4 regions of the Lysinibacillus sp. FW301-JW8 genome follow, and region 1 is predicted to be linked to each of the others. Evidence: predicted binding sites of a transcription regulator. Region 1 holds the regulator's gene; each other region holds the start of a gene.
The links. Region 1 encodes LexA, which represses DNA repair genes until DNA is damaged. Its sites were predicted from a motif close to CGAACATATGTTCG; they were not measured.
Positions count from the first base shown of each region.

Region 2: the regulator LexA is predicted to act here: its motif matches at 3,935-3,948, upstream of recA (recombinase RecA).
Region 3: the regulator LexA is predicted to act here: its motif matches at 4,375-4,388, upstream of parE (DNA topoisomerase IV subunit B).
Region 4: the regulator LexA is predicted to act here: its motif matches at 2,361-2,374, upstream of uvrB (excinuclease ABC subunit UvrB).

Region 1 covers NZ_JBYTBB010000015.1:52,276-60,488, reverse strand. The annotation lists gene AC3WOM_RS08605 (prepilin peptidase) at 1-83, shown strand, start outside; gene AC3WOM_RS08600 (gamma-glutamyl-gamma-aminobutyrate hydrolase family protein) at 114-836, shown strand; gene AC3WOM_RS08595 (DUF4303 domain-containing protein) at 952-1,449, opposite strand; gene lexA (transcriptional repressor LexA) at 1,568-2,185, opposite strand; gene yneA (cell division suppressor protein YneA) at 2,350-2,664, shown strand; gene AC3WOM_RS08580 (YneB family resolvase-like protein) at 2,661-3,326, shown strand; gene AC3WOM_RS08575 (GNAT family N-acetyltransferase) at 3,544-4,056, opposite strand; gene AC3WOM_RS08570 (DUF896 domain-containing protein) at 4,246-4,479, shown strand; gene tkt (transketolase) at 4,789-6,783, shown strand; gene AC3WOM_RS08560 (hypothetical protein) at 6,813-7,160, opposite strand; gene AC3WOM_RS08555 (HAD family hydrolase) at 7,288-7,941, shown strand; gene AC3WOM_RS08550 (hypothetical protein) at 8,162-8,213, opposite strand, start outside.
Region 2 covers NZ_JBYTBB010000002.1:98,852-107,064, forward strand. The annotation lists gene AC3WOM_RS01435 (DUF3243 domain-containing protein) at 1-13, shown strand, start outside; gene AC3WOM_RS01440 (DUF3388 domain-containing protein) at 239-1,027, shown strand; gene AC3WOM_RS01445 (helix-turn-helix domain-containing protein) at 1,053-1,970, shown strand; gene pgsA (CDP-diacylglycerol--glycerol-3-phosphate 3-phosphatidyltransferase) at 2,018-2,596, shown strand; gene AC3WOM_RS01455 (competence/damage-inducible protein A) at 2,614-3,873, shown strand; gene recA (recombinase RecA) at 4,031-5,092, shown strand; gene rny (ribonuclease Y) at 5,769-7,328, shown strand; gene AC3WOM_RS01470 (hypothetical protein) at 7,894-8,142, shown strand.
Region 3 covers NZ_JBYTBB010000072.1:2,439-10,651, reverse strand. The annotation lists gene parC (DNA topoisomerase IV subunit A) at 1-2,382, opposite strand, end outside; gene parE (DNA topoisomerase IV subunit B) at 2,379-4,355, opposite strand; gene plsY (glycerol-3-phosphate 1-O-acyltransferase PlsY) at 5,138-5,740, shown strand; gene AC3WOM_RS22345 (HesB/YadR/YfhF family protein) at 5,760-6,050, shown strand; gene AC3WOM_RS22340 (spore germination protein) at 6,197-7,759, shown strand; gene AC3WOM_RS22335 (Ger(x)C family spore germination protein) at 7,774-8,213, shown strand, end outside.
Region 4 covers NZ_JBYTBB010000001.1:88,404-96,616, forward strand. The annotation lists gene uvrA (excinuclease ABC subunit UvrA) at 1-300, opposite strand, end outside; gene uvrB (excinuclease ABC subunit UvrB) at 308-2,287, opposite strand; gene AC3WOM_RS00425 (IDEAL domain-containing protein) at 2,784-3,026, opposite strand; gene AC3WOM_RS00430 (competence protein ComK) at 3,254-3,763, shown strand; one part of gene prfB (peptide chain release factor 2) at 3,827-4,855, opposite strand; one part of gene prfB (peptide chain release factor 2) at 4,857-4,931, opposite strand; gene AC3WOM_RS00440 (competence protein ComK) at 5,079-5,627, opposite strand; gene secA (preprotein translocase subunit SecA) at 6,091-8,213, opposite strand, start outside.

The DNA.
Region 1 (8,213 bases):
TTGGTCCATCCATTGCAGCTGCGGCTATAGTTGTCTATTTTTATGGAGATGCCTTAATGAATTGGTATCTTGGGTTGTGGTAAGGAATAACTTACAATCTTGGAGGGGATAAAGTGAAGCCAGTAATTGGCATAACGGTCTTTGTGGAGGATGATTTGTCAGCAAGATTAAATGCTGCCTATAGCAATAGTATTATCGAAGCTGGGGGCATTCCGCTAATTATTCCTCTTGGCATAGAGGAGGATGTTGCACAAATTTTGTCGTTGACAGATGGATTATTGCTATCAGGAGGCTGTGATGTCCATCCATTTCTCTTTGATGCAGAGCCAGCACCTAAATTAGGGAAGGTACACCCTGAAAGAGATTCTGTAGAGCTTGCTTTAATCGAGGCAGCTTTTATTCGAAAGATGCCGATTTTTGGTATTTGTCGTGGTATTCAAATATTAAATGTTGCTCTTGGAGGCAATGTCTATCAGGATATGGAGAGCGAATATCATAGTAAAAAATTATTGAAGCATATGCAGCAGGCGGCTCGGGGCGTTGCTACTCACTATGTTACAGTTACACCTGATACATTATTAAACAGAATCACCAAAAAAGAGAAAATAGCGGTAAATTCCTTTCATCATCAAGCAGTTAATGTATTAGCTGAGAAATTAAAGGTTGCTGCCAAATCCAGTGATGGAATTGTAGAAGCAATTGTACACGAGGACCACCCATTTTGTTTAGCGGTACAGTGGCATCCAGAGGAGCAGGCGATGGCAGGAGATGAAGCATCAAAAAAAATATTTACTGCTTTTATAAAGGCAAGCCTGAAATTCAAAGTAGAGGCATAGTGCTTACAAGGAATCCATATTAAAGTGGATTCTTTTTTTTGTAAACCTCCTAAACAAAAGGAAGATGGCGAAAAATCTCCTTCGACATCTTCTTGCTTTAAAACAATGGGGGTATTTAATGTCCCCAATTACGCACAAACGCAGGAAGTAGGGGATGAGTAGGATTACAACGCTTTGCTGACGATAGCTCCAGCATTTCCTCTTCATTATCATCAGTCACCGAAATAAAAACAAAGATGCTTTCGTCAATAATGCCCTCCTGCTTCAATTCATACATCGTATCACTCATTGCTTGATGAAGCATTTCTTTATGTTCAACAAATTTTTCGTCTTTGATATGCAATATAATATCTAATAATTCACGACTTACCTTTTCGAGCATATTCGTTTCATCGTAATGTAAATATTCATCCTTTAAAAAGCGATAATCTTCGGGATCGTCCTCATAGTTCTGACCAATTTCAATAAGTGATTTTTCAGTTCCCATTGTTAAATAAAGGCTGCCGCAATCACCACCTGTCACTAGAACAGCCGCATAAATTTGTTCATCGTTTAAGGAGCTATACATTGTCGTATAAGCCTCTTGCACAGCCTGCTTGATTTTTTGTTTCAAATAGACGCACTCCCTATGTAAATTGTATTTTGTTCTATGTCTAAAATTAAGAAAAAGAGGTATATGCTCATCGGGGAACATATCATCCTCTTAAAATCATCCATTAATTTTATATTTTTTATTGTACACGACGATAAAGGCCTACAACTTGCCCTAAAATAGAAACTTGATCGACAATAATTGGCTCCATTGTGGAGTTTTCAGGCTGTAAACGGAAATGATTTTTTTCCTTAAAGAAACGCTTAACCGTTGCTTCATCCTCTTCTGTCATAGCCACGACAATATCCCCGTTATCTGCTGTTGATTTTTGCTTTACAATAACTAAATCCCCATCTAAAATACCAGCTTCAATCATGGATTCACCCATAATTTCTAGCATAAATAATTGATCCTCGCTTGTCCCATATGTATCTGGCAGCGGGAAATACTCTTCGATATTTTCAATAGCTGTAATTGGAGAACCTGCTGTAACCTTCCCTACAAGTGGAACGTGAATAACATTTTGCTTTTGGATAGAGTCTTCTGGCTCTAAAATTTCAATCGCACGTGGCTTCGTTGGGTCACGGCGGATAAAGCCCTTTTGCTCTAAACGAGCTAAATGTCCATGAACCGTTGAGCTTGAAGCAAGTCCAACTGCTTCACCAATTTCACGTACTGATGGCGGATACCCCTTTGCGCGTACTTCTTCTTTGATAAAGGCTAAAATGTCTTCTTGTCTTTTCGAAACTTTTTTCATGATTGCTCACCTCTTTTTTCTTTTATTTCTACTTATTAGATAGTATATCAGAATGCGAACACTTATGCAAACATAGGTTCGAAAAGTGTTTGACAAAAACATTCGTTCGCACTATTATAAGAACATACATTCCGAACAAACATTCTTGAAATGAGGTCATAACGATGAATTGGTTAAAGAAAAATCCGCATATCTCCATTTTATTAGGGGCTTGCCTACTATTTGCAGGATACCTTTACATAACAGATCCTGGTGAGGTGACTTACAAGGAAATACAAGTGGAACATGGTGATAACCTATGGTCGTTAGCAGAGCAATACCGTGGTAAAATGAGTAAGGAAGACTGGATTAACCTTGTAAAGGCAGAAAATGAATTACCAAATGTTCAAATTGTTGCTGGTAAATCATTAGTCATTCCAGTGGTGGGAAACCAAGCCAATCCCATAAACTCTATTGAAATAGCGAGAAATGAACCATGATAAATAAACAACAATCAGCCGTCATCTATTGCCGCGTGAGTACAGAAAAAGAGACACAAAGTTCCTCGCTGGAGCGCCAGCAGGAAGAATTAACGCATTATGCCAAGGTGCAGGGCTACAATATAAAGGGCATTTATTTAGATCAGCATAGTGGTTATGATGTGGAGCGAGATGGCTTACTTGAAATGCTTGATTTTATTAAAGAAGAGGAAATTAATGCGCTATTTGTCCAGGATGAAACACGCTTAGGACGTGGTAATGCCAGAATGGCGGTGCTGCATTTATTACAAAAAACAGAAACAGATGTTTTCTCCATGCGAGATGCAGGACCTGTACAATTAAATGAAATGGATACGATGCTGCTAGAAATATTAGCGATAGTAGAGGAATACCAGCGTAGAATCCATAATGCTAAAATACGGCGTGGTATGCGTCGAGCTGTTGAAAAGGGCTATAGACCTGAAAATAATCTATCGAATCGTGGAAATCCAAATGGACAGGAGCGTAAGGAAGTGCCGATTGAGGAAATCATTAAGCTTCGAAACAAGGGTTTTACGTTTGAGGAGATTGCCATGACACTTCGAGGCTTAGGCTTTGATGTTAGTAAGGCAACAGTACATCGAAGATATCGGGAGCATCAGAAGAAGTTGATAGGTGAATAAAGTAAGATCAGTGGGATTTTTGTCATCCCACTGATGAAATAGGAGAGTAAGATTAATACAAGCTTTCAATCACTATATTTTCGAGCAGTTTAAATTGATGTTATTGACTTATTCTGTCGTAAAACATAATGGGTTAAAATGTCTCTAACTCTACTATATTTATTTGCAAATTGTTAGAAGTGTACTTTCCCTTTGCTTGATTGAAACCAGCATATTGCTATACCCACTCCTCACCTAAAACAGCATAATAGTATTCATCCCACCATTCCTCACCATTTGGGATACATTTTTTAAAATATCCTTCACGTCTCATGCCGATTTTCTCCATAACCCGATAGGAGGCAATATTTTCTGGCTGACACGTTGCAATGATCCGATGCAGGTTCATTTCCTTGAATCCATAGTGCAGTACAGCTTTTGCTGCCTCAGAAGCATAGCCTTTGTTGTAGTAATTCGGATGAAAAACCCAACCAATTTCAAATGTATGGTCGCCAAAATATTGATGAAAAGCAATATGACCAATTATCAAATTTCCTTCTATTAAAACAACTGGAAAGTATTTTGCCTGTTCGCAACTATTGTCTGATACAAAATTCTTAGCCATATCCTCGTTAAAAACACCCTCTGGTATATACTTCATGACCTGACTATTTGACGTATATTCATAGACTGCCTGCCAATCGTCCTCCTTAAATTTTCGTATGCATAATCTATTTGTTTCTATCTTCAACGTCTTTTCCTCCATGTATGTAATTTTAAAGGCTCTACTATAGTTATACACATCTAACTCCTGAAAGTCATGTTATTAGTGGTATTTTTTACTAAAGTAAAAGGGTTGGTATAACTGCATTTTAAGGGAATACATGCTATACTTTGCATACCAAATACATTAAGATATGTACTGGAAAGGTGTGTAATTATGTTATCAAAGGAAAAAATTAAGCGAATCAATGAACTTTCTGCCAAAGCAAAGAATGGGACATTAACGGAGGCGGAAGCGAAGGAGCAGACAGCACTTCGTAAAGAGTATTTAGATACATTTAGAGCAACTATGCGAGATACCATTGAACATGTAAAAGTGGTAGATGTTGAAGGCAATGATGTAACACCAGAGAAGGTTAAACAAGCGAAAAAAAATAAATTTCTAAATTAATGTGACACATTTAGAATAATTACGCCTCAGTGTAATTTCGTCCAGATTTTGAATTGTGTTAGCACAATTCACTCCTTTCAAAATTCGTGACATTCGCTAGAGGCATTATCTTTATTCAGTTGACCTTATATGGTTTATGGCTGTGAAAATATTATAGTTTTTACTTTATAATGAGGCGGAATTTCTACTGAATAATGATAAAGTATGTTACAAAAGGTAAATAGTATAACAAAAGCATTGTTTTCTGTGACAATGTTGACTAAACTGTAAAAGAACAATATATAGGACGAGAAAGGATGTCACAACAAAATGACTCAACATGCGGATCAACTAGCGATTAATGCTATCCGAACATTGTCAATCGATGCAATTGAAAAAGCAAATTCAGGTCACCCAGGTTTACCGATGGGGGCAGCGCCAATGGCTTATACGCTTTGGACAAAACAACTTCACCATAATCCAGCTAATCCAAAATGGTTTAACCGTGATCGTTTTGTACTTTCTGCGGGTCATGGCTCGATGCTTCTGTACAGTCTACTTCATCTAGGTGGCTACGGCTTACCAATGGAGGAAATTCAAAACTTCCGTCAATGGGATTCATTAACTCCAGGACATCCTGAATATGGTCATACAGTTGGAGTAGAGGCAACAACAGGTCCTCTAGGTCAAGGTATTGCTATGACAGTAGGTATGGCAATGGCTGAGCGCCATTTAGCAGCTACTTACAATAAATCAGGTCATGACATTGTTGATCACTATACATTTGCACTTTGTGGCGATGGTGACTTAATGGAAGGTGTAGCGGCAGAAGCTATTTCTTTAGCGGGTCACTTAAAACTTGAAAAATTAATCGTACTTTACGATTCAAATGATATTTCTCTTGATGGTGATTTGGAAAAATCATTCTCAGAAAATGTTCAAAAGCGTTTCGAATCATATGGCTGGAACTATTTAAAAGTAGCAGATGGCACAGATGTTGAAGCCATTAACACAGCTATCGAGGAAGCTAAAAAATCAACTGGCAAACCAACATTGATTGAAGTAAAAACGGTGATTGGTTTCGGTTCCCCAAATAAATCTGGTAAAGCAGATTCACACGGTGCACCACTTGGTACAGATGAAGTCGTATTAACGAAAGCAGCCTATGAATGGGCACATGAGCAATTCCAAATCCCTGCTGAAGTATACGATACATTTAATGCTGCTGCTGAAGTTCAAGGAGCACAGTCTGAAGAAGCTTGGAATGCTAAATTTGCAGCCTATAAACAAGAATTCCCAGAGCTAGCTGCTCAATTTGAAAAAGCTATGAATGGGGAGTTACCGGAGGACTTTGCTTCTGAATTGCCAGTATATGAAGCAGGTAAATCTGTTGCAACACGCTCTTCTTCGGGTGATGCGATTAATGCCATTGCGAAGAAAACACCTTCATTCTTTGGTGGTTCTGCTGACCTTGCAGGCTCTAATAAAACAACGATGAAGGGTGCAGGCGATTTCTCTGCAGAAAATTATGCTGGTCGTAACATCTGGTTTGGTGTTCGTGAATTTGCAATGGGTGCTGCTATGAACGGTATGGCTCTTCATGGTGGATTAAATGTATTTGGTGGTACGTTCTTCGTATTCTCTGATTATGTTCGTCCAGCCGTTCGTCTTTCTGCATTAATGGGTCTACCTGTAACGTATGTATTTACTCATGACTCTATTGCAGTAGGGGAAGATGGTCCAACACATGAGCCAATCGAACATCTTGCATCATTACGTGCAATGCCAAACCTATCTGTTATTCGTCCAGCAGATGCAAATGAATCAGCAGTTGCTTGGGAGCTTGCGGTAGCATCAGAAAAAACACCAACTGTTTTAGTACTATCTCGTCAAAACTTGCCTGTACTTAATGCATCTATTGATACGGTACGTGAAGGTGTTGCGAAGGGTGCTTATACAGTATCGCCAGCTTCAAAAGAAGTGGCAGATGCGATTTTAATTGCAACTGGCTCTGAGGTTTCACTTGCTGTGGAGGCACAAAAAGCATTAAAAGCAGAAGGTATAGATGCAGCAGTTGTATCAATGCCATCTATGGATCGCTTTGAAAAACAAGACGCAGCTTACAAAGAATCGGTTCTTCCAAAAGCTGTGACAAAACGTCTTGCAATTGAAATGGGTGCGTCATTCGGCTGGCATAAATATACTGGCTTTGAAGGTGACGTTCTTGCTATCGACAAGTTCGGCGCATCAGCACCAGGTGAATTAGTAATGGAGAAATATGGATTTACAGTAGAAAATGTTGTTGAGAAGGTAAAAGCTCTCTAATATATTGAGGTACCGCAATACTCAGAAGGTTAAAAGACCTCTGAGTGTTGTGGTATTTTTTCATGTTTGGAAGATTTTATGAGGGAAATCCAAATAGCTGCGCCATGAATACATAGAGTTGCAATAAATATGAAGAAGCTCTTTGCACTTCCTCCAATATTGAGCTCATCGGCTATAATACCACTAAACCAAAGCAGTTGACCTGAAATAAGGATGGAGAGTCCTGCAAACAGTAGACAAAACCAAGTAGGTACATTTTTAAAAAAGACAATCATCAACAATATCGCAGCGAAAAGCAATATGACCTCAAAAATAGGATCGAGTAAAGAAAACGAATGATTCGTAACAAATTGTTTATAAGTAAAATGTGTTTCCATAGAATTCCTCCTTATACTAAATAGTAACGATAATAGAAATAGAAGGTTCAATTTTTCTTAAAATATATACTGCTGTTTTCTTATTTATGTATAATTAGAGAAGATTTTGAAGAAGTGGGGTAGAGAAATGAGAGACTATAGTGTAGTATTATTTGATTTAGACGGTACCTTGTCTGATCCTAAAATCGGTATTACGAAATCTGTCCAATATTCCTTAGAAAAGATGGAGATTATTGAGGAGGATTTGGATAAGCTAGAGATATTTATTGGTCCACCATTGCAAGTATCTCTTGCTGAACAATATGGTATGGATGAGGCACAAATCCAACAAGCGATTGCTTATTATCGGGAGCGATTTTCGAAAAAGGGCATGTACGAAAATAAGCTCTATCCAGATGTTGTGTCCTTATTAGCAAATTTGAAGGAGCAAGGCTATCAATTAGCAGTGGCTACATCTAAGCCAACCATTTTTGCGGAACAAATTTTAAGCTATTTTAACATTGAGCTTTTCTTTGACCTTGTGGTCGGAAGTCATTTAGATGGCACACGATCCGCAAAAGGTGAAATTATCGAGTTTGTTCTAGAGAATTTTAATGAGGTTCCTCGTCATCAATTTATTATGATCGGGGATCGAAAATATGATATTGTTGGCGCACAAGAAAATCAAATTGATTCTATCGGTGTAACATACGGCTTCGGGTCATTGAAAGAACTACAGGATGCACAGGCAACGTATATAGTAAGCAGTGTCCCTGAGTTACAGGGATTTTTTGGTAAATAAAAAAACTGCATTGCTAAAAATGCAGTTTCGTGTTGTTAAAATACTATTATGTCAATGAAGTCAAAGTGACAATTAAAAAGTACAGTCCTTTTTCAAAACGAGAGGTTGATATCCACTACTTTCATGGCTGTATCCATCGTTTTTCTGGTTCTATCCACCACTTTTATAATTCTATCCACCATTCCAGCTCTGTTATCCATCAACTTGCTTTTTAAGAACTTTAAACGATATTTTGCTGCATCGTTACAGATAATTGCGTCTCTCGATTAATT
Region 2 (8,213 bases), on a different contig from region 1:
GCATGTGCAGTAAAAAAAGAGGAGAGCTTTCTCCTCTTTTTTCTATACCAAAAACATTCTTTCTATCGAAAAGGGAACGTATGTAAGCCTATTTAGTGAGCTTATAAAAAAAATAGTAAGTTTTTAAAAATAACGAGGTATTTCCATGTATTCTAACTTTCCATTACATAAAAAATCAGCTATGATGGAACTTATAAAGGATTTTTTACGTTAACTAATAGGAAGGGAACGAGTGTGTTTGAGCGATTGGTACTTTGAATATGAAATTCAGGTGAATCGCCCTGGATTATTAGGAGATATTGCTTCACTTTTAGGGATGCTTCGTGTCAATATTATTTCAATTAATGGTGTCGATGAGGATCGACGTGGTATGTTAGTGCATACAGACAATGATGAGGCAATTGAGCGTTTTCGTACAATTGTTTCGACAATGGAACATATTAACGTAACCAAATTTCGACAACCTAAACTCCGTGATCGTTTAGCTATTAGGCACGGTCATTATATTCCTCGAGATGCAGATGAAAAAAATACTTTCCGTTTTGTACGAGACGAACTTGGTATCTTAGTTGACTTTATGGCTGAGCTTTTTAAAAAAGAGGGGCATAAGCTCATAGGAATACGTGGTATGCCTCGTGTTGGAAAAACTGAATCGATTGTTGCGGCAAGTGTATGTGCTAATAAAAAGTGGATTTTTTTGTCGTCTACAATGATTAAGCAAACTGTCCGGAATAAACTCGCTGGTGATGAATTCAGTGACAATAATATTTTTATATTAGATGGCATTGTGACACGTCGCTCTTCTGATGAACGACATTTACAACTAGTGCGTGAAATGATGAATATGCCTTCCATTAAGGTGGTAGAGCATCCAGATATGTTTGTTCAGCACTCAGAATATAAGATAGAGGATTTTGATTATATCATTGAACTACGTCATCACCCAGATGAAGAAATCACTTATGAAATAATGGAAAAAAATCATATGATGTCCGAATCCGATTCATTTGGAGGATTTAATTTTTAATTTGATATTAAAGTAGGTGTTATGAGTGGCAGAATTAGGGACTCGTCTTAAAGAAGCGAGACTGTCTAAAGGCTATAGCTTAGACGATTTACAAGAAATAACGAAAATTCAAAAGCGTTATTTAGTAGGAATTGAAGAGGGCAATTATTCGATTATGCCTGGTTCGTTTTATGTACGAGCCTTTATTAAACAATATGCAGATGCTGTTGGGTTAAACGCAGAAGAGCTTTTAGAAACCTATAAAAGCGAGCTGCCAAGTACACCGAACGATCAGGTCAGCCAGTCCATAACGAATAGCCCAAGCAGAAGAAAAGTTACAAAGGGCCCTTCCAATAAAATGATGGAGGCAATGCCGAAAATAATTGTTGGTTTATTTATCATTGTCATCATTGTAGTAATCTGGGTTTTAGTGCAATCTAAAAATAGTGCAGGAACAAGTGATGAGGACAATAAACCTTCAGAAATAGAATATGATTCAAAAGTAAAACCAATCGATAGTGAAAAAGAAAAAGCAGATGCTGAGAAAAAAGCTGAAAATGACAAGAAAGATTCAGCAGATTCTAAGGATTCAACAAAAGAGGAAACACCTGATGAAAACCAAGCTGAAGATGTTAAACAATCAATTTCAGCGGGTACTGTAGAAGCGGATGGAGCTACAACTTCTTATACGTTAACAGGTACAGACACACTTAAAATACGTATTGAAGTCTCAGGTCCTACATTCGTCGGTATTCGTAATCAACAGCAGCAAGAATTATTAGCAAATACGCGCGTCTATAATGCAGGAGAAGTAGTGGAATTTGATGCAACATCTGAAAATTATGCTCGTATTCGCTTAGGTAATTCACAACAAGCTAAGATATATATTAATGACGAGCTGTTAACGTATGCGCAACAGATTGTAACGCAAAACATCGTCATCAATTTCAATAAAGAACAGTAGTCATCTAATGATGACTACTTTCTTTCATCATGAAAGGTGTTAGAAAAATGAACATTCCAAATAAAATTACCATCTCTCGAATCTTACTTATTCCGTTTTTTGTTATTGTAATGATGTTTGATTTTGGCTGGGGAACAATGTCACTATTCGGTGCAAATATGCCTGTTCATCACTTTGTAGGTGCCCTTATCTTTATCTTTGCTTCAACAACTGATTGGGTGGATGGTTATTATGCACGTAAGTATAATCTTGTGACGACATTTGGGAAATTTTTAGACCCGCTGGCTGATAAATTACTTGTTTCAGCGGCTTTTATTTTAATGGTGGAGCTTGGTATGGCGCCTGCTTGGATCATTATTGTCATCATTAGCCGTGAATTTGCTGTAACAGGTTTACGTTTAATATTGGCTGGTGGAGGAGAAGTCGTAGCGGCAAATCAGCTTGGCAAGATTAAAACATGGGCACAAATTGTTGCCATCGCGGCAGCGCTTTTACACAATACAATCTTTACGCTTATTGGTATTCCATTCGATATAATAATGTTATATATTGCATTGTTCTTCACATTATGGTCTGGATGGGATTATTTCTATCTAAATCGACGTGTTTTACTTGAGTCTAAATAAGAAAGGTCTTGTGGATCATGAATGCTGAAATTCTAGCAGTTGGCTCAGAATTATTGCTTGGTCAAATTACGAACACAAATGCGAAATTTATTTCTAACCAATTGTCTGAGTTGGGGATTAATGTGTTTTATCATACAGTTGTTGGAGATAATGCCCAACGTTTAGATGAGGCTATAACGGTTGCAGAATCTCGGGCAGATTTAATCATCTTTTCTGGTGGGCTTGGACCTACAAAAGATGATTTAACAAAGGAAACAATCGCACGACATCTTGATGTTTCACTTGAACATGATGATGTCGCCCTGACTTATATTGAGCAATTTTTTGCTAAACGAGGTCGTCCAATGACTGAAAATAATCGTAAGCAGGCATTAGTATTAGCTGGTAGTGAAGTTCTGGCAAACCATCATGGAATGGCACCCGGCATGATATTAACAAAAGGTGGACGCACATATATTTTGCTGCCTGGACCGCCAAAAGAGCTTGAGCCAATGTTCCAATTTGAGGCAAAACCAAAGCTCGGTGCGTTGTTAAACGCTGGAGGTGTTATTGTCTCTCACATTATGCGCTTTTATGGTATCGGTGAGGCAGAGCTGGAGGTTCGTGTTCAAGATATTTTAGATACACAAACAAACCCTACTGTTGCACCTCTTGCTTCAGATGGCGAAGTAACCTTGCGTGTAACTGCTAAAGCGGAAACCGTGCAGGAGGCACAGCAGCTAATTGCAACAAAGGTAGCTGAAATTCAAGCGCTTGTCGGTGACCATCAATATGGTGTAGATGATGATTCTCTTGCCTCTAAGACAGTAGAAATGTTACTTGATAATCAGTTAACTATTTCTGCTGCAGAAAGTTTAACTGCGGGGTTATTTCAATCAGAGCTGGCAGAAATTCCGGGAGTAGGGAATGCACTCGTTGGAGGCGTTGTAACGTATACAGAAGAGGCAAAAATAAGACAGCTCGACATTTCTAAACAATTACTAGATACACATGGCATTGTCAGCAGTGAATGTGCCGCGGCTATGGCTAGCGCTGTAAAGCAAAAATTCGGTACGAATATTGGTATTGGTTTAACAGGGGCAGCAGGACCAACAGCACATGATCACCAACCAGTAGGAACAGTTTGGATTGGTATCGCCATTGACGATGAGGAACCAATCACGTATTTACTTCATTTATCAGGTATGCGTAATACAAATCGACTTCGTGCTGTAAAGTTTACCTGTCATTATCTAATGCAACTTTTGGAAGAAAGAGGATACACCAAGCGCTATTAAATAGAAAAAATAGGAATTTGGGTAGAGGAAATTTACCCAAATTTTTATTTTGAAGAAAAAACGAATAAACGTTCGCTTTTTTCTTGCGTGTTCTCTCAAAAACAAGTATAGTAGAGATAGAGAAAAACAGTGAACAGTTTTCGAAGGAGGAAAATGAATGAGTGATCGTAAAGCAGCCTTAGAACAGGCGTTAAAACAAATTGAAAAGAACTTTGGTAAAGGTTCTATTATGAAACTTGGCGAAAAAACAGATTTAGAAATTGCTACATCATCAAGCGGTTCACTAGCACTTGATGCTGCATTAGGTGTTGGTGGTTATCCACGTGGGCGAATTATTGAAGTTTATGGTCCTGAATCATCAGGTAAAACAACGGTTGCTCTCCATGCGATTGCAGAGGTGCAAGCAGCTGGAGGACAAGCAGCATTTATTGATGCTGAGCATGCATTAGATCCAATCTATGCACAAAAGTTAGGTGTTAATATTGATGAACTACTATTATCTCAGCCAGACACAGGTGAACAAGCACTTGAAATTGCTGAAGCATTAGTTCGTAGTGGTGCGATTGATATTATCGTTATTGACTCGGTAGCAGCATTAGTGCCAAAAGCTGAAATTGAGGGAGATATGGGTGATTCCCATGTCGGTTTACAGGCACGTTTAATGTCTCAGGCATTACGTAAGCTTTCAGGTGCTATTAATAAATCGAAAACGATTGCCATTTTCATTAACCAAATACGTGAAAAAATTGGTGTAATGTTTGGAAATCCGGAAACAACACCAGGCGGACGTGCTCTTAAATTCTATAGCTCTGTTCGTTTAGAGGTTCGCCGCGCAGAAGCCATTAAACAAGGCAATGATATTATGGGGAATCGCACAAAAGTGAAGATTGTGAAAAACAAAGTTGCACCACCTTTCCGTACAGCAGAGGTAGATATTATGTATGGAGAAGGGATTTCAAAAGAAGGTGAAACAGTTGATTTAGGTGTTGAACTTGATATCGTTCAAAAAAGTGGCTCTTGGTATGCTTATGGTGATGAACGTTTAGGACAAGGACGCGAAAACGCAAAACAATATTTAAAAGAAAATCCTGCCGTTATGGAGGAAATCGCTAATAAGATCCGTTCCTCTTATGGTATCGCTGCTACTTCCTACACAATCGCTGCTCATGATGAGGAAGAAGTGGATGAAGAATTAATGCTTCTTCTTGAAGATAAATAATTTAAATGCATTGTTCCTGCTCTAATTTGAGAGGGAACAATGTATTTTTTTGTCTATATTCCATATAAAGGTGGGTATACTCATAAAGATAACATCATGCATTGAGTGAGGGTCTAAAAATGTATCCTTAGCACTGTTTATTCCTTATTATGTAAAATAGGTAAATGTAAATCTAGTGTAAAAGTATTAGGAAGTTTATTCACCTATTGGTTATCAATTACTTTTTTCTGGAGAGGGGCGAACAGGTGCCCGACTATCCTTGACAGAGCTTAAGGCTAGCTATACAATTAAATATGTATAATTTCTGAATTATGACTTTAAATAGGCAGTACATTTTATCTTCATTCAGTATAAAACTCCCACCTCTGAAGGTGATGAGATGAATGGGATGTGGTTCCTTTTCAGTGAGTGTTTAAACATCTACTGAAATATAGGAACTCAGTCTAAGAACGCCACGTCCTGTGGCAACGACTGAGTGACCAACATCATGTTGGCCCAAAGCCTCCGGTGAATGTTACAGATTTTGAAAGCAATGAATAGAAGGATGTTTGCCTAAAACCTTCGCATCCTGGCAGGCATAGGCCGATTCAAAATCCGGACGTAATTACGCCAAGGCGAAATTGATGTATGCGCCGACTGAAACTGTATTACCCAAATAGCAAGAGGAGGTGTTCATATGGATGGAATTACTATCATCTCCGCTTTGCTTGGAATCATCGTTGGTGCCGCTGTTAGCTATATCTACATGAAAAAAGTGAATGACTCAAAAATCACTGGTGCTAAACATGTTGCTGAAACAATCGTTGAAGAAGGAAAACGAGAAGCGGAGGCATTGAAAAAAGAAGCACTACTTGAAGCCAAAGATGAAACTCACAAATTTCGTACTGAAGCTGAGAATGACATTCGTGAACGTCGTTTAGAACTTCAAAAACAAGAGAACCGTTTATTGCAAAGAGAAGAGAATCTTGATCGCAAAGATGATGCTCTAAATAAGAGAGAAGCAGGCTTAGAGCGTAAAGAACAAGCTCTTGCCGAAAGACAACAGCATATTGAACAGATGGAAAGCAAAGTGGACGAGCTCGTTGCCTCGCAAAAAGCAGAGCTAGAAAGAATTTCTGCTTTAACTAGAGATGAAGCAAAGACTATTATCTTAGGGGAAGTAGAAAAAGAGCTAGCAACTGATATTGCTGTGATGACGAAGGAATCAGAAACACGTGCGAAAGAAGAATCAGATAAAAAAGCACGTGAAATTTTATCATTAGCATTACAACGTTTTGCTGCAGACCACGTTGCAGAAACAACGGTATCTGTCGTGAACTTGCCAAATGATGAAATGAAGGGTCGAATTATTGGTCGTGAAGGACGAAATATCCGCACATTGGAAACGCTAACAGGTATAGATTTAATTATTGATGATACACCAGAAGCTGTTATTTTATCTGGCTTTGATCCAATTCGTCGTGAAACGGCTCGACTTGCACTTGAAAAGCTTGTACAGGATGGCCGTATTCACCCAGCTCGAATCGAGGAAATGGTGGAAAAAGCTCGTCGTGAAGTGGATGAACAAATCCGTGAAACAGGTGAGCAAACAACATTTGAAATTGGCATTCATAACTTACATCCTGATTTAATGAAAATTTTAGGCCGTATGAAATATCGTACAAGCTATGGACAAAACGTCCTAAAACATTCAATTGAAGTCGCATATTTGGCAGGCTTACTCGCTGCTGAACTTGGTGAAGATGTAGCATTAGCTCGTCGCGCAGGCTTATTACATGATATTGGTAAAGCAATTGACCATGAAGTTGAAGGTAGCCACGTCGAAATCGGTGTGGAATTAGCAACAAAATATAAGGAACATCCAGTAGTCATTAATAGTATTGCTTCTCACCATGGTGATACAGAAGCAACATCTGTCATCGCGGTTTTAGTGGCTGCAGCTGATGCATTATCGGCTGCTCGTCCAGGTGCTCGTAGTGAAACACTCGAAAACTATATCCGCAGACTCGAAAAATTAGAAGAAATTTCTGAAAGCTATGAAGGTGTAGAAAAATCCTATGCTATTCAAGCTGGTCGTGAAATTCGAATTATTGTCCAACCTGAAAAAATTGATGACTTGGCTTCACATCGCTTAGCACGAGATATCCGTAAGCGAATTGAAGAAGAGCTCGATTATCCAGGTCATATCAAAGTTACTGTCATTCGTGAAACACGTGCTGTGGAGTACGCGAAATAATATTGAATGTTAGAGGTTTCTCAAGATGAAAATCTAGGGAGACCTCTTTTTTACTGCCAATGCATGCGCAATCTATGACAAATTGTCTAGATAAGTGCGTTACCATTAGTTTCTTAGGATTATTTTGAATCACTTAAATTGTAGTCTTATGGAGATGAAGCTCATGGAAAGTAAAATTTGGGTTAATTTGGAAAACTGCTGTTAAGAGATAATAAAGAAGTTTAATTCTAGACCCTTCTATAAGGAGGGGAAGATTGGATAGGATAAAAGAAAACATAAAAAGACTAGCTGTGAAATTCTTATAGCCCTTGATTTGCTTATATTTTTATTAAAGAGTAATAATTATTATTTTTATATTCTAGTAGGCATTGGATACGGTTTTTTATTTCCTGCCATACTTACACTGACTTCTTTTTATCTGTTTGCGAATTCTCTTAAAGTAAGAACCTATATAGTCATTTTAGTATCAATTATTAGCATTCTATTTATATTGGGAATTTAGTTAGCTTATTTGTTCGCAGAATTTGATGTTAACCGCATTGATTCTCCAATAGGTGAAGATGCATTGATAATCGAACATAGAAACGTTACATTAGGAGAGACAACTCACTTTTATTACTTTTATCGACCAACGATTTTCCAGGGAATTTTAAAAAAATTAAATAATAAACCAGTATTATTTTTTATTCGTTATGACGGTGAGGAAACACCTGATGGTTTAAAGGCATTAGGAGTAGATAATGCGAAATGGACAGAGGATGGAGTCATTTTTTATTCAGAACGTGGAGAAATTGAAGTGGATTTCAAACGCTAAGATAAATTCTGCCCTTAAATAAGGGAGAATAAACTTATTGGACTAACGGAATGCTTTAGTTGAGCAAGAAT
Region 3 (8,213 bases), on a different contig from region 1:
TGCAATATCTACTTTAAACGAGCCATTTGAATGACGATCTGCACGGGTTAGTGCATGAACATCTACGATCTCTTGTACACCTTTTTCAGTTTCAATGATAACATGCTCCTCATCTGTCGCCTTGACTACTGCAACGATACGATGAGGGTTTGCCTTTAATTCAGTTAAAACCTTTAAGCCCCGTTTCGCACGACTAGCCATCTCTACTTCAGCTACATTCATTTTCTTCACAGCACCTCGCTGCGTTACAATAACAACGTATTCTGTGTCGTTTGGCTGTAAAACATTGACACCAACAAGTGCTTCCCCATCTTTTAAGGTAATCCCTTTGACACCACCAGTTTTCACACCAGTTACTGGTAACTCCTCCATTGGGAAACGGATGGCATAGGCTGTATCAGTTGTTAATAATAATTCAGTGTCATCCGTAACGAAATCTGCAAATATCATTTCATCGCCAGCTTTTACATTCATTGTTTTTATCGGCTTCGAATAACGGGTAACTGCATAATCTGCCAAAGGAGATCGTTTAATTTGTCCATCTTTCGTAGCCGTTAAAATATAGGTATTTGTTTGTTCAAATGTCTCGAAACCATAGACCGCAATAATAGATTCATCCTCTCCAGTTGGCACAATACTCGATATATGCTGACCGAGATCCTTCCAGCGAATATCTGGTAGCTCATGAACAGGCTGGTAAATATAATTGCCTCGATTTGTGAACAGCAGCAGATGATGCTGTGTATTTAAGTTTTCTTCATACAATAAATAATCTGAATCCTTCATCGCAATATCCTGACCATTTGAGGCTGCATGGGAACGTGTAGATGTCCGTTTAATATAACCATCCTTTGTTACAGTAACGACAACCTCTTCACTTGGTACAAGGACATCTAACGTAATTTTGATTTCTTCAATTTCTTGTTCAATTTTCGAACGACGTGGCTCTGTAAAGCGTTTTTTAATATCAAGTAACTCCTGTTTTATGACGCGGATAAGCTTTGCTTCACTATTAAGAATGCCCTCTAGCTTGGCAATCAATTTATTTAATTCATCCTGTTCTTGGCGAAGCTCTGTAATGTCCGTGTTCGTTAAACGGTATAATTGCAAGCTAACAATTGCCTCAGATTGCACCTCTGTAAAGTCAAACTTAGTTTGTAAATTTAGTTTCGCATCTTTTTTATCATTAGAAGAACGGATCGTAGCAATCACTTCATCTAAAATAGACAATGCCTTAATTAAGCCGTCAACGATATGCGAACGATCCTTAGCCTTTTGTAGATCAAAAATCGAACGGTTTGTAACGACCTCTTTTTGATGGGCAATATACGCATCAAGTAATAAAGGTAATGTCATCATCGTTGGACGACGATTATGAATGGCAATCATATTAAAATTATAAGCTACTTGTAAATCCGTAGTTTTAAATAAATAATTTAAAATACCTTGCCCTGGTACATCTTTTTTCAGCTCAATGACCACACGTAAGCCTGTACGGTCCGATTCATCGCGAATTTCCGCAATACCTTCTAGACGCTTATCGACGCGTTGCTCATCTATTTTTTTCACAAGATTCGCTTTATTAACATCATATGGCAATTCCGTAATGATGATCTGCTCTTTGCCGCCTTTAATAGGTTCCACAACAGCTTGCGCACGGACAATGATTTTACCACGGCCTGTTTCATAAGCTTTTTTAATTCCATCAACACCTTGAATAATACCACCTGTTGGGAAATCTGGACCTTTAATAACTGTCATCAACTCATCAACCGTTGAATGAGGCTTTTCTAAGCGCATTAGAACACCGTCCAGCACCTCATCAAGAGCATGAGGAGGAATATCTGTAGCATAGCCGGCTGAAATACCTGTCGAGCCATTCACCAGTAAATTTGGAAAGCGTGCTGGTAACACAGTTGGCTCCATATCCTGATCATCAAAGTTTGGCACGAATTCAACAGTTTTCTTGCCAATATCACGTAGCATCTCTGCGGCAATAGCTGATAGTCTTGCTTCTGTATAACGCATCGCTGCTGGTGGATCACCATCAACAGAGCCGTTATTGCCATGCATTTCAATCAACATATGACGCGCTTTCCAATCTTGACTCATGCGCACCATAGCTTCATAAACTGAGCTATCACCATGAGGATGATAGTTACCAATTACATTTCCGACCGTTTTAGCGGATTTACGAAATGGTTTATCGTGTGTATTCCCCTCAGAAAACATTGCATATAGTATACGACGCTGCACAGGCTTAAGACCGTCACGTGCATCAGGCAACGCGCGGTCTTGAATAATATATTTACTATAGCGACCAAAACGGTCACCCATCACTTCTTCTAAAGGTAAATCTTGAAACTTTTCCGTACTACTCATGCTTGGTCCTCCTCTTGTTGGATGAATTCATTGTCTAAAATATTTGAATCATCCTCCATACCGAAGTTTACATTGGCTTCGATCCATTTTCGACGCGGTTCAACTTTATCGCCCATTAATGTTGTGACACGTCTTTCAGCTCGTGCACCATCCTCAATCGTTACACGAATTAACGTACGTGTTTCAGGGTTCATCGTCGTATCCCACAGCTGGTCTGCATTCATCTCGCCAAGACCTTTATAACGCTGCAATATGTAACCCTTTCCAACTTTTTTGATGGCCTTTTGTAAATCATTTTCAGTCCAAGCATATTCAATCACTTCTTTTTTACCAGTACCCCTTGAAACTTTATACAATGGTGGTAAAGCAATAAAGACCTTGCCCGCTTCAATTAATGGGCGCATGTAACGATAGAAAAACGTTAATAGCAACACTTGAATATGTGCACCATCCGTATCGGCATCGGTCATAATAACGACTTTATCATAGGCTGAATCCTCAACAGAAAAATCTGTGCCAACCCCTGCTCCAATTGCATGAATAATCGTTGAAATTTCCTCATTTTTCATGATGTCCTGCAGCTTGGCCTTTTCCGTATTAATGACTTTACCGCGCAATGGTAATATGGCTTGGAATGTACGATCTCTCCCTTGCTTTGCGGAGCCCCCAGCAGAATCACCTTCGACTAAATACAGCTCGTTTTTCGCAGCATTGCGAGATTGTGCGGGTGTTAATTTTCCAGAAAGTATGGTACTGGCCTTTTTGTTTTTCTTGCCATTACGTGCATCTTCCCGTGCTTTACGAGCCGCTTCACGAACTTGCTGTGCACGAATAGCTTTACGCACAAGGGATGCGGATAGCTCGGCATTTTCCTCAAGCACATATAAAATTTGCTCAGAAACCACACTATCTACGGCAGAACGAGCCTCACTCGTCCCTAGCTTGCCTTTTGTTTGCCCCTCAAATTGTAGTAAATGCTCAGGAATACGTACAGACACAATCGCTGCCAGACCCTCTCGAATATCTGTTCCTTCAAGGTTTTTATCTTTATCTTTTAACAGACCAATTTTTCTTGCGTATTCATTAAACACACGAGTTAATGCTGCTTTTGCGCCTGTTTCATGTGTGCCGCCATCACGTGTACGAACATTGTTAACAAAGGACAGAATTGTTTCTGAATAGCCATCGTTATACTGGAATGCAAATTCTACTTCAATATCATCCTGGATCCCTTCCACATATTTGACAGGATGAAGAACGTCTTTTTCCTCATTCAAATACGCAACGAAAGCTTCAATGCCGTTCTCATAAAAGAACACATCACCTTTGCCTTCCTCGCGTTCATCGATTAACTCAATTTTTAAGCCCTTCAATAAAAATGCCGACTCGCGTAAACGTTCTGCAAGTGTATCATAATTGAATTTTGTAACAGAAAAAATCTTGTCATCTGGTAGAAAGTGGACTAGTGTACCTGTTTGTTTCGTACTGCCGATTTCTTCAAGAGTCGTGGCTGGATGGCCACCATTTTCAAAGCGTTGGCAGTATTTCTTACCATCACGGTGTATTGTAACTTCTAAAAATGTTGATAACGCATTAACGACAGAAGAACCTACGCCATGTAAACCACCACTCGTTTTATAGCCGCCTTGTCCAAATTTACCGCCAGCATGTAAAATCGTAAAAATAATTTCAGGTGTTGGCTTCCCCATTTTATGCATACCAGTTGGCATTCCTCGACCGAAGTCACGCACGCTAATACTCTGATCTTTATGAATCTTGACAATAATATGAGAACCAAAGCCAGCCAATGCTTCATCCACCGCATTATCCACGATTTCATACACGAGGTGATGAAGTCCACGGCCATCTGTAGAACCGATATACATGCCGGGTCTCTTTCGTACCGCTTCTAATCCTTCTAATACTTGTATAGCGTCATCATTATAGACGCTTGGTGACTGCTTATTCGTCAAAAAATTCCCCTCCAAAAAACAAACGGATGTTCTATTTATCTTCTCTTCCTAATAATAATAGCATTTCCTGTCAATAGCTAGCGACAGGCCCAATAAAATTTTAATTCCCCACAGCTTCCTCATTTTTAAAAGTAATCATCTGCATTGTCATAAGCTGTCATATTCCCTTGACGCAAGGACTTAAGCTTTTGTTGCATAACTCATTCATCTCTTCATCTATAGAAATGTAAGTAATCTGTACCTGACACTCCGCTTTCGGTACAAAAACATAAGTTGCTGTCGCACAGTAAAGATTTGCTGAATCAAGTAAAACACCAAATGACTAATAACCGATTATAAACTTTCAACTAAAACAAAGATAACTCGTGAAGGTTTTCAATTCTTCATGCAGAAGCATTTAATAGCCACCCTAATAGGAATGGATATGTAGATTAACAATAAAATGGGTATCTTCTGTCTGACTGAAGATTCATACTAGCATTTCCATGAAATTTAAGATAGACTTCTATTCTACCAAAGGAAAGGATGATTGACAAAATTGCCATTTTACCTATATTTTTAGAAAAGGATTGTCTTGATGATGGGAAGCTCGTGTCAAATAGCCTAACCTCAGTGCAATATACATATCGAAACCCTTGAAAAAATAGTTATCTTTTGTATTGAATTCAAGGAACGTCATGAAATCTCCTTCCTGACATTGTAGATTATCAAGAAAAAGTGTAAAATACTTGTTACAAACTATTAGTACCAAGTGATGAATTACCAATGAAAGGAGTCCAGCTATGTTAAATGGACTTATTATTTTATGTGCTTATCTAATTGGCTCTATACCTTCTGGATTATGGATAGGTAAAATTTTTTATAAAACAGATATTCGTGAACATGGTAGTGGTAATTTGGGTGCCACGAATACCTTCCGTATCTTAGGAAAAAAAGCAGGAATCGTCGTAACCATTATGGATGTTCTAAAAGGGACAGCAGCTGTATTGCTAGTAGCATTGCCGATATTTTCTGAGGTCTCCATACACTCATTAATTCTTGGACTTATAGCGGTTATTGGTCACATGTTCCCTATCTTTGCAAATTTCCGCGGAGGAAAAGCTGTAGCAACATCAGCTGGTGTTCTCTTAGGATATTCATGGCCTTTATTTGTCTTACTTTTTATTACATTTATTGTAACGTTAAAAGTCACAAAAATTGTAAGTTTAACTTCCATGATTGCCGCTTTAGTAGCACTTATTTATTCAATCGTTTATTATTTTGTTACAGGTGATTTTGCGTTAAGCATTTTAGTAGCATGTTTATTCACCTTTATTATTTATCGTCACCGTGCAAACATTGGCCGCATTAAAAATGGGACCGAGCCAAAGGTGAAATGGCTGTAGCAAAGAGAGGAGCATTCTAATGAATATTGCACTAACAGATGAAGCCCTGCATTGGTTTAAACGAGAAATGGAAGTAGAAACAGGCGATACCATTCGTTTTTATGCAAGATACGGAGGTTCTAGTCCATTTCACGAAGGCTTTTCTCTTGGTATGACTCGTGAGGAGCCAATCGAGATTGGTGTCAAAACAGTGATTGATGGCGTTACCTACTATATTGATGAAAAAGATTTATGGTTTTTTGATAGCCACAACCTACATGTAGATATTGATGCTACAAACGATGAATTAAAATATGACTATCGTAAATAAAGCCGTGTTTCCTTTCGTTTATACGAAGGGAACACGGCTTTTTCATTTGCCGCAAACTAAATAGAATAAATTTCTATCTTTGTTTATCTATCCTGATATTTGTCCATTCTATAGGTAGTGAATGCACGATTGGAGGAGGAAAGAAAATGTCCGTTTCAAAAAGTACAGATGCCTCCCAACCAAATTCCAATGATGAACTCCTATTTAGTTCACTTTCGAGTAATGTAAAATTGATTCGAAATACACTTGGAAATAGTAATGACCTGATTATACGAGAAATTACCATTGGAAAAGCTGAGAAACACACAATCGCAATTGTTTATATGGATGGCTTATCTGATAAAACAACCATTTCGGATACTGTTATTGATAAGCTCATGCTCGATATGGTTGAAGTAAATGGCTCAGATACAGATATAGAAACTATTTATCAGTATATAAGAGAATCTTGTTTGACAGTCGGTGATGCAAATAATATTTCTCATTTCTCAGCACTGTACACTGCTATTTTGAATGGTAATACAGTTATCTTATTAAATGGAGTTACCACTGGTATCGTAACAAGTACAAAAAGTGCTAAAGATCGAGAGGTTACAGAGCCTACAACAGAATCTGTGATTAGAGGACCAAGGGAATCCTTTACTGAAACATTACGCACAAACACAGCCCTTATCCGCCGAAAAATTAAAAGCCCTAATCTTTGGATAAAATCTCGTGTGGTTGGAGAGGTAACGCAAACAGATGTAGCCGTTATGTATTTAAATGGCATTGCGAATGACAAAATAGTGGCAGAGGTTCTGACACGTATAGACCGTATTAATACTGACGGCATATTAGAAAGTGGTTATATCGAAGATTTTATTCAAGATTCTAAATTCACAATGTTTCCAACAATTTATAATTCTGAACGGCCTGATGTTATTGCTGGAGAATTGTTAGATGGGAAAATTGCTATTTTAGTGGATGGTACACCCTTTGTGTTGGTGGTACCTGCTTTATTTACATCTTTTTTACAATCTGCAGAGGATTACTATCAGAACTGGATCATCAGTTCACTTATTCGCTTACTAAGATTTTTAGGAATAAGCCTTGCGTTGGTAGCACCATCACTTTATGTTGCCATCACCACCTTTCATCAGGAAATGCTTCCAACCGCTATGCTTATTAGTATTGCTTCCCAACGAGAAGGAATTCCTTTTCCCGCAGTGGTTGAAGCACTTATTATGGAGATTGCATTTGAAGTATTACGAGAAGCGGGTCTTCGTATGCCAAGAACCATTGGACCTGCCGTATCCATTGTAGGGACCCTAGTCATTGGCCAAGCTGCCGTTGAAGCAGGAATTGTATCAGCTGTAATGGTTATTATTGTGGCATTAACAGCGATTTGTAGCTTCCTATTCCCTGCCTATGGCTTATCGAACACCATTCGAGTTCTACGCTTTCCATTAATGGTTGTAGCAGCAATGCTAGGTTTATTTGGTGTTATGTTTGGAATAATGATGATTATCCTACACTTATGTAGTATTCGATCTTTCGGTGTGCCCTACTTCAGTCCATTCGGGCCATTAATTTTAAAAGATCAAAAAGATGCGTTAGTATTATTTCCACGTAGAGCTTTATTGACTAGACCACGCTTAGTCAGTCAAAAAAATACCGTTAGAGGACGTAAATATTCGGATACGAAAAAAAGAAATAACACTAATGTGTAAACGAGGTATGGCATATGTCAAAATTCAGCCTAATTTGTTTCCTACTAATCCTACCTTTGCTACTAAGTGGTTGCTGGAGTAAGCGTGAACTAAATGAATTAGCAATTGTCCTAGCACTCGGAATTGATAAGGTCGATGATGAATATGAGTTATCCATTCAAGTGGTAGATCCTAGTGAAATTTCTACTAGACAGCCTTCTACTGGGCGCACTCCTGTGATTACCTATCACGCAACAGGAGAAACCGTTTTTGAAGCTATTCGAAAAATGACAACGTTAGCAGCTAGGAAACCCTATTTTTCTCATCTTAGGATTGTTGTTATCGGTGAGGAATTAGCGAAAGAGGGAATAAACGAGGCACTAGATTTAATTTCCAGAGACCATGAATTCCGAAATGATTTTGATGTCATCATCTCTCATCAGGCAAGTGCTAAGGACGTTTTAAGTGTGTTAAC
Region 4 (8,213 bases), on a different contig from region 1:
CACTGTTGAACGCGGGTTACGGCTCGTTGTTTTTTGATCAATCGAAATAGCAGGGGATAAGCCCTCTATCGCATCAACATCAGGTTTGTCCATTTGACCGAGAAATTGACGAGCATAGGCAGAAAGAGACTCTACATAACGACGTTGCCCCTCAGCATAAATCGTATCAAATGCTAATGACGATTTCCCTGAGCCTGATAAACCTGTTAATACAACTAATTGATCTCGTGGAATTGTCACATTAATATTTTTTAAATTATGTGCTCGTGCGCCTTGCACGACGATTTCAGTATTTTTCACAAGTCATTCACCCTTCTGCCTTCAATTCAAATATTGTATCGCGAAGCTCAGCAGCACGCTCGAAATCCAGTGCTTTTGCCGCTTCCTTCATTTCTACTTCTAGTGAAGCTAATAATTGCTCCTTCTCCACCTTTGTCAGCTTTTTGCCTTTTGTTGCCTTTGTTACATAGGATTCCTCTTCCTCAGCAACCTGTGACGCACGTATCACATCAGGGATTTTCTTAACAATCGTTTTTGGTGTAATACCATGTTCTTCGTTATACGCCATTTGTAATAAACGACGACGTTTCGTTTCCTCAATGGCCTTTTTCATGGAATCCGTTCTATTGTCTGCATACATAATGACATGACCATTGGCATTACGTGCAGCACGTCCAATAGTTTGAATTAATGAGCGTTCCGAGCGTAAAAACCCTTCCTTGTCAGCATCTAGAATTGCCACAAGTGACACCTCAGGAATATCTAGCCCCTCTCTCAAAAGGTTAATGCCAATTAACACATCATAAGTCCCTTTACGAAGCTCACGAATAATTTCAATACGTTCGAGTGTTTTAATCTCAGAATGCAGATATTCCACCTTTAAGCCCATTTCTTTCAAATAAGCTGATAAATCCTCTGACATTTTTTTCGTCAACGTTGTAACGAGCACTCGTTCATCACGAGCAATACGCCCCTGAATCTCATCGATTAAATCATCAATTTGCCCTTCAATAGGACGTACGTCAATTTGTGGATCAAGCAGCCCAGTTGGACGAATAATTTGCTGCACCATTTCCGGCGTATGCTCAAGCTCATATGGACCAGGTGTTGCCGATACATAAATAGCCTGATGTATATGTTTCTCATATTCTTCAAAACGTAAAGGGCGGTTATCAAGAGCTGACGGTAAACGGAAACCATGGTCGACTAGTACACCTTTACGTGCCTGGTCACCATTGAACATTCCTCGAACTTGCGGCAGTGAAACGTGACTTTCATCAACTACCAGTAAAAAGTCATCAGGGAAATAATCAAGCAAAGTATAAGGAGTCGCTCCCGCTTCACGTAATGTTAAATGACGCGAATAGTTTTCAATCCCTGAGCAAAAGCCCATCTCACGCATCATTTCTAAATCATAGCGAGTGCGTTGCTCTAAACGCTGAGCCTCTAATAATTTATCCTCAGCACGTAAAAGAGCAAGTCGTTCCTCCAACTCTTTTTCAATATTTTCAATGGCTTTTCGCATTTTTTCTTCTCGTGTAACGAAGTGGGATGCTGGGAAAATAGCGACATGATCTCGATCTGATAAAATCTCACCTGTTAACGCATCTACTTCTCGAATGCGGTCTATTTCATCTCCGAAAAACTCTATGCGAATACAATGTTCATCTCGGGATGCTGGGAATATTTCCACCACATCCCCACGTACTCGGAACGTTCCGCGAGTAAAGCTGACATCATTGCGCTCATACTGAACATCTACCAGTTTTCGTAGCAGCTGATTACGTTCAATTTCCATTCCTGTACGAATTGATACAACCATTTCACGATATTCCTCTGGAGAACCTAAACCATAAATACAGGATACAGAAGCAATAATAATAACATCATCACGCTCAAATAATGCAGATGTGGCAGAGTGACGTAATTTATCGATTTCATCATTTATGCTTGAATCTTTTTCAATATAAGTATCTGTCTGTGGTACATAGGCCTCTGGCTGAAAGTAATCATAGTAGCTGACAAAGTATTCCACAGCATTATTCGGGAAAAACTCTTTAAATTCACTATACAATTGACCAGCTAGTGTTTTATTGTGTGCCATAATCAGTGTTGGTTTTTTGATCTGTTGGATAACGTTAGAGATGGTAAACGTTTTTCCTGTTCCTGTTGCACCAAGTAATGTTTGATGACGTTTACCTGCACGTACACCCTCCACTAATTCTGCAATTGCCTGTGGTTGATCCCCATTAGGCTGATATGGCGCTTGTAAATCAAATGCTTGCACACACGCCCCCGTCCTTTCCTTCCAATTTGTACATTTATTTTAGCATAGCAGCACTAAAATTTCGAACATTTAACGAACGAATGTTTGTAAATTGTTTTCTCTTTCGCTAATATGACGGTATAATTATTGATCATTCAAGTATATTGTGGAGCACCTTTCTACTCCTATAATAGCCGCTTCATCCAGTTTTCAAGCTCTTCAGCTGAACGGATTCCTTTTAATGCCTAGTTTTTCTTAAATATTGAGCAGAGAACATGTTTCTTAGTGGTTCCTCCCCGTTGTTGAGTAGTATTTACGCTTTTGAGCAACTCTTCTCACTCTACTCTTTTTGAGTGACTCCCATCAATTAAGGAGATTCCACTCTTATTGAGCGATTCCCGTCACTAATCGATCAAATCCCCCCCTTTTTCCGAGCAACTTTACCAGTTAATTCTTTTACTAATTTGTACACAAAAAAATCCCGCCCTCCAATTTTCGGGAGAGCGGGCTCGTCATATTATTCACTTGCTGCTTGGCGTAATACTGTTAGTTCATGTGCGTATAGATGAAATGCCTTTTCATCTTTTTCATCGAGTGCTCTATCTACCAGAACCATGAGCTGCTCTTCACGATGCATACGCTGGATTTGATTTAAAAATAAATCTAAATAAATCTCGTTCAATAATTTCTCTGCCTCATCAACTTTCTTTGACTGACCAACGGCTTTTAGAAAATCTGTATACGAATAATATTTATCCAACGATCTCACCTCGATCCTTTTCTAAATTATATGAAAATTGAAATTAAAAAGCAATGCTTAAGAACTGAAAATAACTTGGATTAGCCACTAATCTCTGTTCATTTAAAGTAAACTCTCTACACGTTTTCTTCATTTATCAATAGGTTTCACGATTAATCTATATTGTCAATAATTTATTTTATCCTCTACACTACAGCTATCAATAGAAAAAAGGAGGAACTCCATTTATGCAAACAAACTATGTCAATGGATATTTAATGTCTTTCAACACCTATTTACTTGAACCTGTCCAACATGGGTCAAAAATCTTCACACGGGTTATTGACAAACATAATGAGCTAATCGTTACTCGTAAACCTATGCACGTACTACGAAAAACTTGTATCTCACTTGGAACAACCTATGAAGCTGCGAAATATTCCGCTAAACGCTTTTTTGGCAATCAGCATAAACTACCAATCGTAGTAGCTTTTGATTATGGTTTCCCATGTATCTTTTTACCAACTTATTCTCCGAACTCCATTCATAATATTTGGATTGGACTTCACGCCATTTCGAATATTATACCGAGTAAATTAGGCTGTATTATCACGCTAAAAAACGATAAGCAAATAGAATTACCTATTCAATATGCATCTATCAGTAAACAATTTGTCAATGCATCAATGCTCTATAAGTATTACATGAATGAACGAAAGAGCATTAGTCATGATGCCCCCTATCATCCACCTTTCTAAAAAAGGTGAATAAAAAAATTCCCTTCAGGTGCACAAAGTTTCTGTGCCCTTGAAGGGATCTTATTAGCCAATTTTTGAACGTAAGTATGCATTAATGAATGGATCTAAATCGCCATCCATCACTGCTCCTACATTACCTGTTTCTTCATTTGTACGATGATCCTTCACCATTGAATATGGATGGAATACATATGAGCGAATTTGTGAGCCCCAGCCGATTTCTTTCTGCTCACCACGAATTTCATTTAACTGTGACTGTTGTTTATCCAGCTCTAATTGATATAATTTACCTTTCAACATTGTCATCGCTTTTTCACGGTTTTTAATTTGTGAGCGTTCAGCCTGACATTGTACAATGGTACCGGTCGGGATGTGAGTAATGCGGACAGCTGAGTCTGTTGTATTAATATGCTGACCACCTGCACCTGTTGCACGATACGTATCAATCTTTAAATCCTCTGTACGAATATCAATTTCGATATTGTCATCGAATTCAGGCATGACATCGCAAGATACAAAAGATGTATGGCGACGACCTGAAGAATCAAATGGAGAGATACGCACTAGACGATGAACTCCTTTTTCAGCCTGTAAATATCCGTAAGCATTGTGACCTTTAATGGACAATGTTACTGATTTAATGCCTGCCTCATCACCTGGTAAATAATCCACTGTTTCAACTTTAAAACCACGTTTTTCTGCCCAGCGTGTATACATACGAAGAAGCATAGATCCCCAGTCTTGAGACTCTGTACCACCTGCTCCTGGATGAAGCTCCAAAATTGCATTATTTTGGTCATATGGGCCACTTAATAACAGTTGTAGCTCAAAATCACTTATTTTTTGCTGAAATTCTACTAGTTCTTTCCCTAGTTCCTCTTGCAATTCTTCGTCCGGCTCTTCACGTAAAAGCTCTAGTGTCATATCTAAATTCTCATGCGTTTCTATTAAATCTTTATATTCATTGACAATTGCTTTTAGGCCATTTCCTTCATTAATGACAACTTGCGCAGCTTGTTGGTCATCCCAGAAGCCTGGCTCTAGCATCATTTCATCTAATTCCTGAATACGCGCCTCTTTATTTTCTAAGTCAAAGAGACCCCCTGAAATCCGCCAGTTTTTTGGCTGAAGTGTCTAATGCATTACGTACATCTGCTAATTCAATCATTGTTAAATCCTCCGGACATAATTAATGAGGCTATCCTTGAAAAATGTATTTAGAAATACCAATAGCTTTAGCCCCGTATTTTATTATTATAACGTTTTTACGTCAGAAAACATACTTTTTTAAAATATCAGCATGATGCCTAACAGTTTATTCAAATTGAACTTCATTCTCATACAAGGTATTGAATGTTGGCATACGTTGAAAGACTTTTACTCGATCATATTGAACATGTAGGTGCTTAGTACGATTCTCCAGTTTATATTTTAATAAAAAGGCTCTTTGAATTCGATATTCAAATACATTCACACTAATATCTACATCGAATTCATTACCATCCATAAAAAATACTTTTGTGTTCTTTTTATCTATAGCTTGATAATCCTCTATATGATGTACAGCAAACCACATACATTCTGGTCGTCGATATGATCTACTTGGAAACCAAACATTATTACTTTGCTCATGAACAATTATAGGATTCTTATTGAGCTTGCCAAGTATCATTTTGGAGCCATCAAAAGCTCCCCTTAAACTAGAGCCAAAATAACGTAAATTAAAGTCCATCAATTTTGTTGGCGGTAATTTCGATATAAATTGATTATCCCTTTCTATTACACGTGTACACAAGTTTCCAAAGGCATCATACACAGGCATATACAGCATCGTTTCACTTCTCATAATGTTCTCTTTATGCATCGATATTCCCCCTTATGAAATTTATGTTTATATTCAGCAGTAAAAGGGAATATACTAAATATATATTGGTATACCCCAATGTATATCCTCGAGACGGTCCCCCAGACTGTTTACTCGAGGATTTTTTTATCCACACATACACCACCCCCTTTTCTTCAAAGAAAGCTTGTTCAAACTAATCAATGACGAGGGAATAAGTTTCCTCTGTTAATATTCCTGCTAGCACTTAAAACATCTATTTTATTATCCAAACAGTTACTTTTACTTATAAAATATAGAATTAGGAGATAAAAAGTATTTTTTTGTTGAACTAAATCCCTATTGATTTACAGCTATTGTATACTCATATATTTCAATTGTCTATAAATTCTGACTTTTTTCTACTTATTTTCCTTCATTAGCTATTTTTAAATATAGAAAAAGATCATTTTAACACGAGGCTAAAATGATCTTTTTTCAGTTATTATTGAGCTGCACCATGGCAGTTTTTAAATTTCTTACCACTTCCGCATGGACATAAATCATTACGTCCAATATTTTCAGCCTTACGCACCGGTTGCTTTTTAGAAGCAGAACCGCCATCCTCTTTCGGATTAACAGCTTGACCTTTGGCAACTTCTTCACGCTCTAAATTATTGTGGATTTCTGCCTTCATCGCATATTTTGCTACATCTTCTCGGATCGAAGCAACCATATCCTCAAACATAGCAAAGCCTTCTTGTTGATACTCACGAAGGGGGTCGTTTTGACCATATGCGCGAAGATGAATACCTTGGCGCAGCTGATCCATTGCATCAATATGATCAATCCACTTTGTATCAATTGAACGTAATAAAATAACTTTTTCAAATTCACGCATTCGCTCTGGTGTAAGATTTGTCTCTTTTTCATCATAACGCACATGTACTGCATCTGAAATCATCTGATTAATATCCTCTGCAGCTTTACCTTGAAAATCTTCCACCTTAAGCCCGCCTTCATCAAGCAGGTTCGCAGCAACAAAATCTTCAATAGCTTTTAAATTCCAATCTTTTTGCTCGCCTTGCGTAAACATGCCCACCACATTGTCAATTGTCTCTTGAATCATAGACTCAACAAGCACACGCATATTTTCTGTTTCGAGTACATCATAACGCTCTTTATAAATAATCTCACGCTGTTGGCGTAATACATCATCATATTGTAATAAACGTTTACGTGCATCAAAGTTATTGCCTTCTACACGTTTTTGAGCTGATTCGACCGCTTTCGACACAACCTTGGATTGCAACGGCTGTGAATCATCCATACCAAGTCGCATCATCATGGATTTCATATTATCAGAGCCGAAACGACGCATCAGTTCATCTTCTAGTGACAGATAAAATTGTGTAACCCCTGGATTCCCTTGACGCCCAGAACGACCACGTAGCTGATTATCAATACGACGAGATTCATGACGCTCTGTACCTATAACGGCTAAACCACCAAGCTCCATTACGCCTTCCCCTGGTTTAATATCCGTACCACGACCAGCCATATTCGTTGCGATTGTCACCGCACCCTTAGTACCAGCATTCGCAATAATTTCTGCTTCACGTTCATGGTTTTTCGCATTCAAGACATTATGAGGAATTTTATGTTTATCTAATAAATTTGAAATAATTTCAGATGTTTCAATCGCAACTGTACCAACTAGAACAGGTTGTCCAGCTCTATGACGCTCTGCAATATCTGCAGCTACCGCTTTATATTTCCCTTCCATTGAAGCAAAAATTAAGTCTGGACGGTCATCACGAGCAATTGGCTTATTCGTAGGAATAGCTATAACACTCATATTGTAAATATTACGGAATTCCTCTTCCTCTGTTTTCGCTGTACCAGTCATCCCAGCAAGCTTTTGGTACATACGGAAGTAGTTTTGGAAGGTGATTGTCGCCATTGTCATTGACTCATTTTGAATTTCTACGCCTTCTTTGGCCTCAATGGCTTGGTGTAGTCCATCTGAATAGCGACGACCTTTCATTAAACGACCTGTAAAGCCATCAACAATGATAATTTCGCCTTCCTGTACAACATAGTCCACATCATTATGCATACTTACATGTGCCTTTAACGATTGATTAATAGCATGGTTTAAGCGAACATGTGTTAAATCAAATAAATTGTCAACACCAAATGCTTTCTCTGCTTTTTCTACACCAGCATCTGTTAACGTAACGCCTTTTGTCGATTCCTCATATGTGTAATCTGTTTCCGAATTTAACATACGAACAAACGCATTAGACTGTTTATAAAGCTGTGCTGATTTCCCAGCCTGACCCGAAATAATCAATGGTGTACGCGCCTCATCGATTAAAATCGAGTCTACCTCATCGATAACTGCATAATGAAGCGGACGCTGTACACGTTCCTCTTTATAAAGCACCATATTATCACGTAAATAGTCAAAGCCCAGCTCATTGTTCGTACTATACGTAATATCCGCTTCATAGGCCGCACGTTTCTCTTCTTTTGATAGGCTGTTTAAGTTTAAACCAACCGTTAAGCCTAAGAAGTTATAAAGCTCTCCCATTTCTGCAGCATCACGACTTGCTAAATATTCAT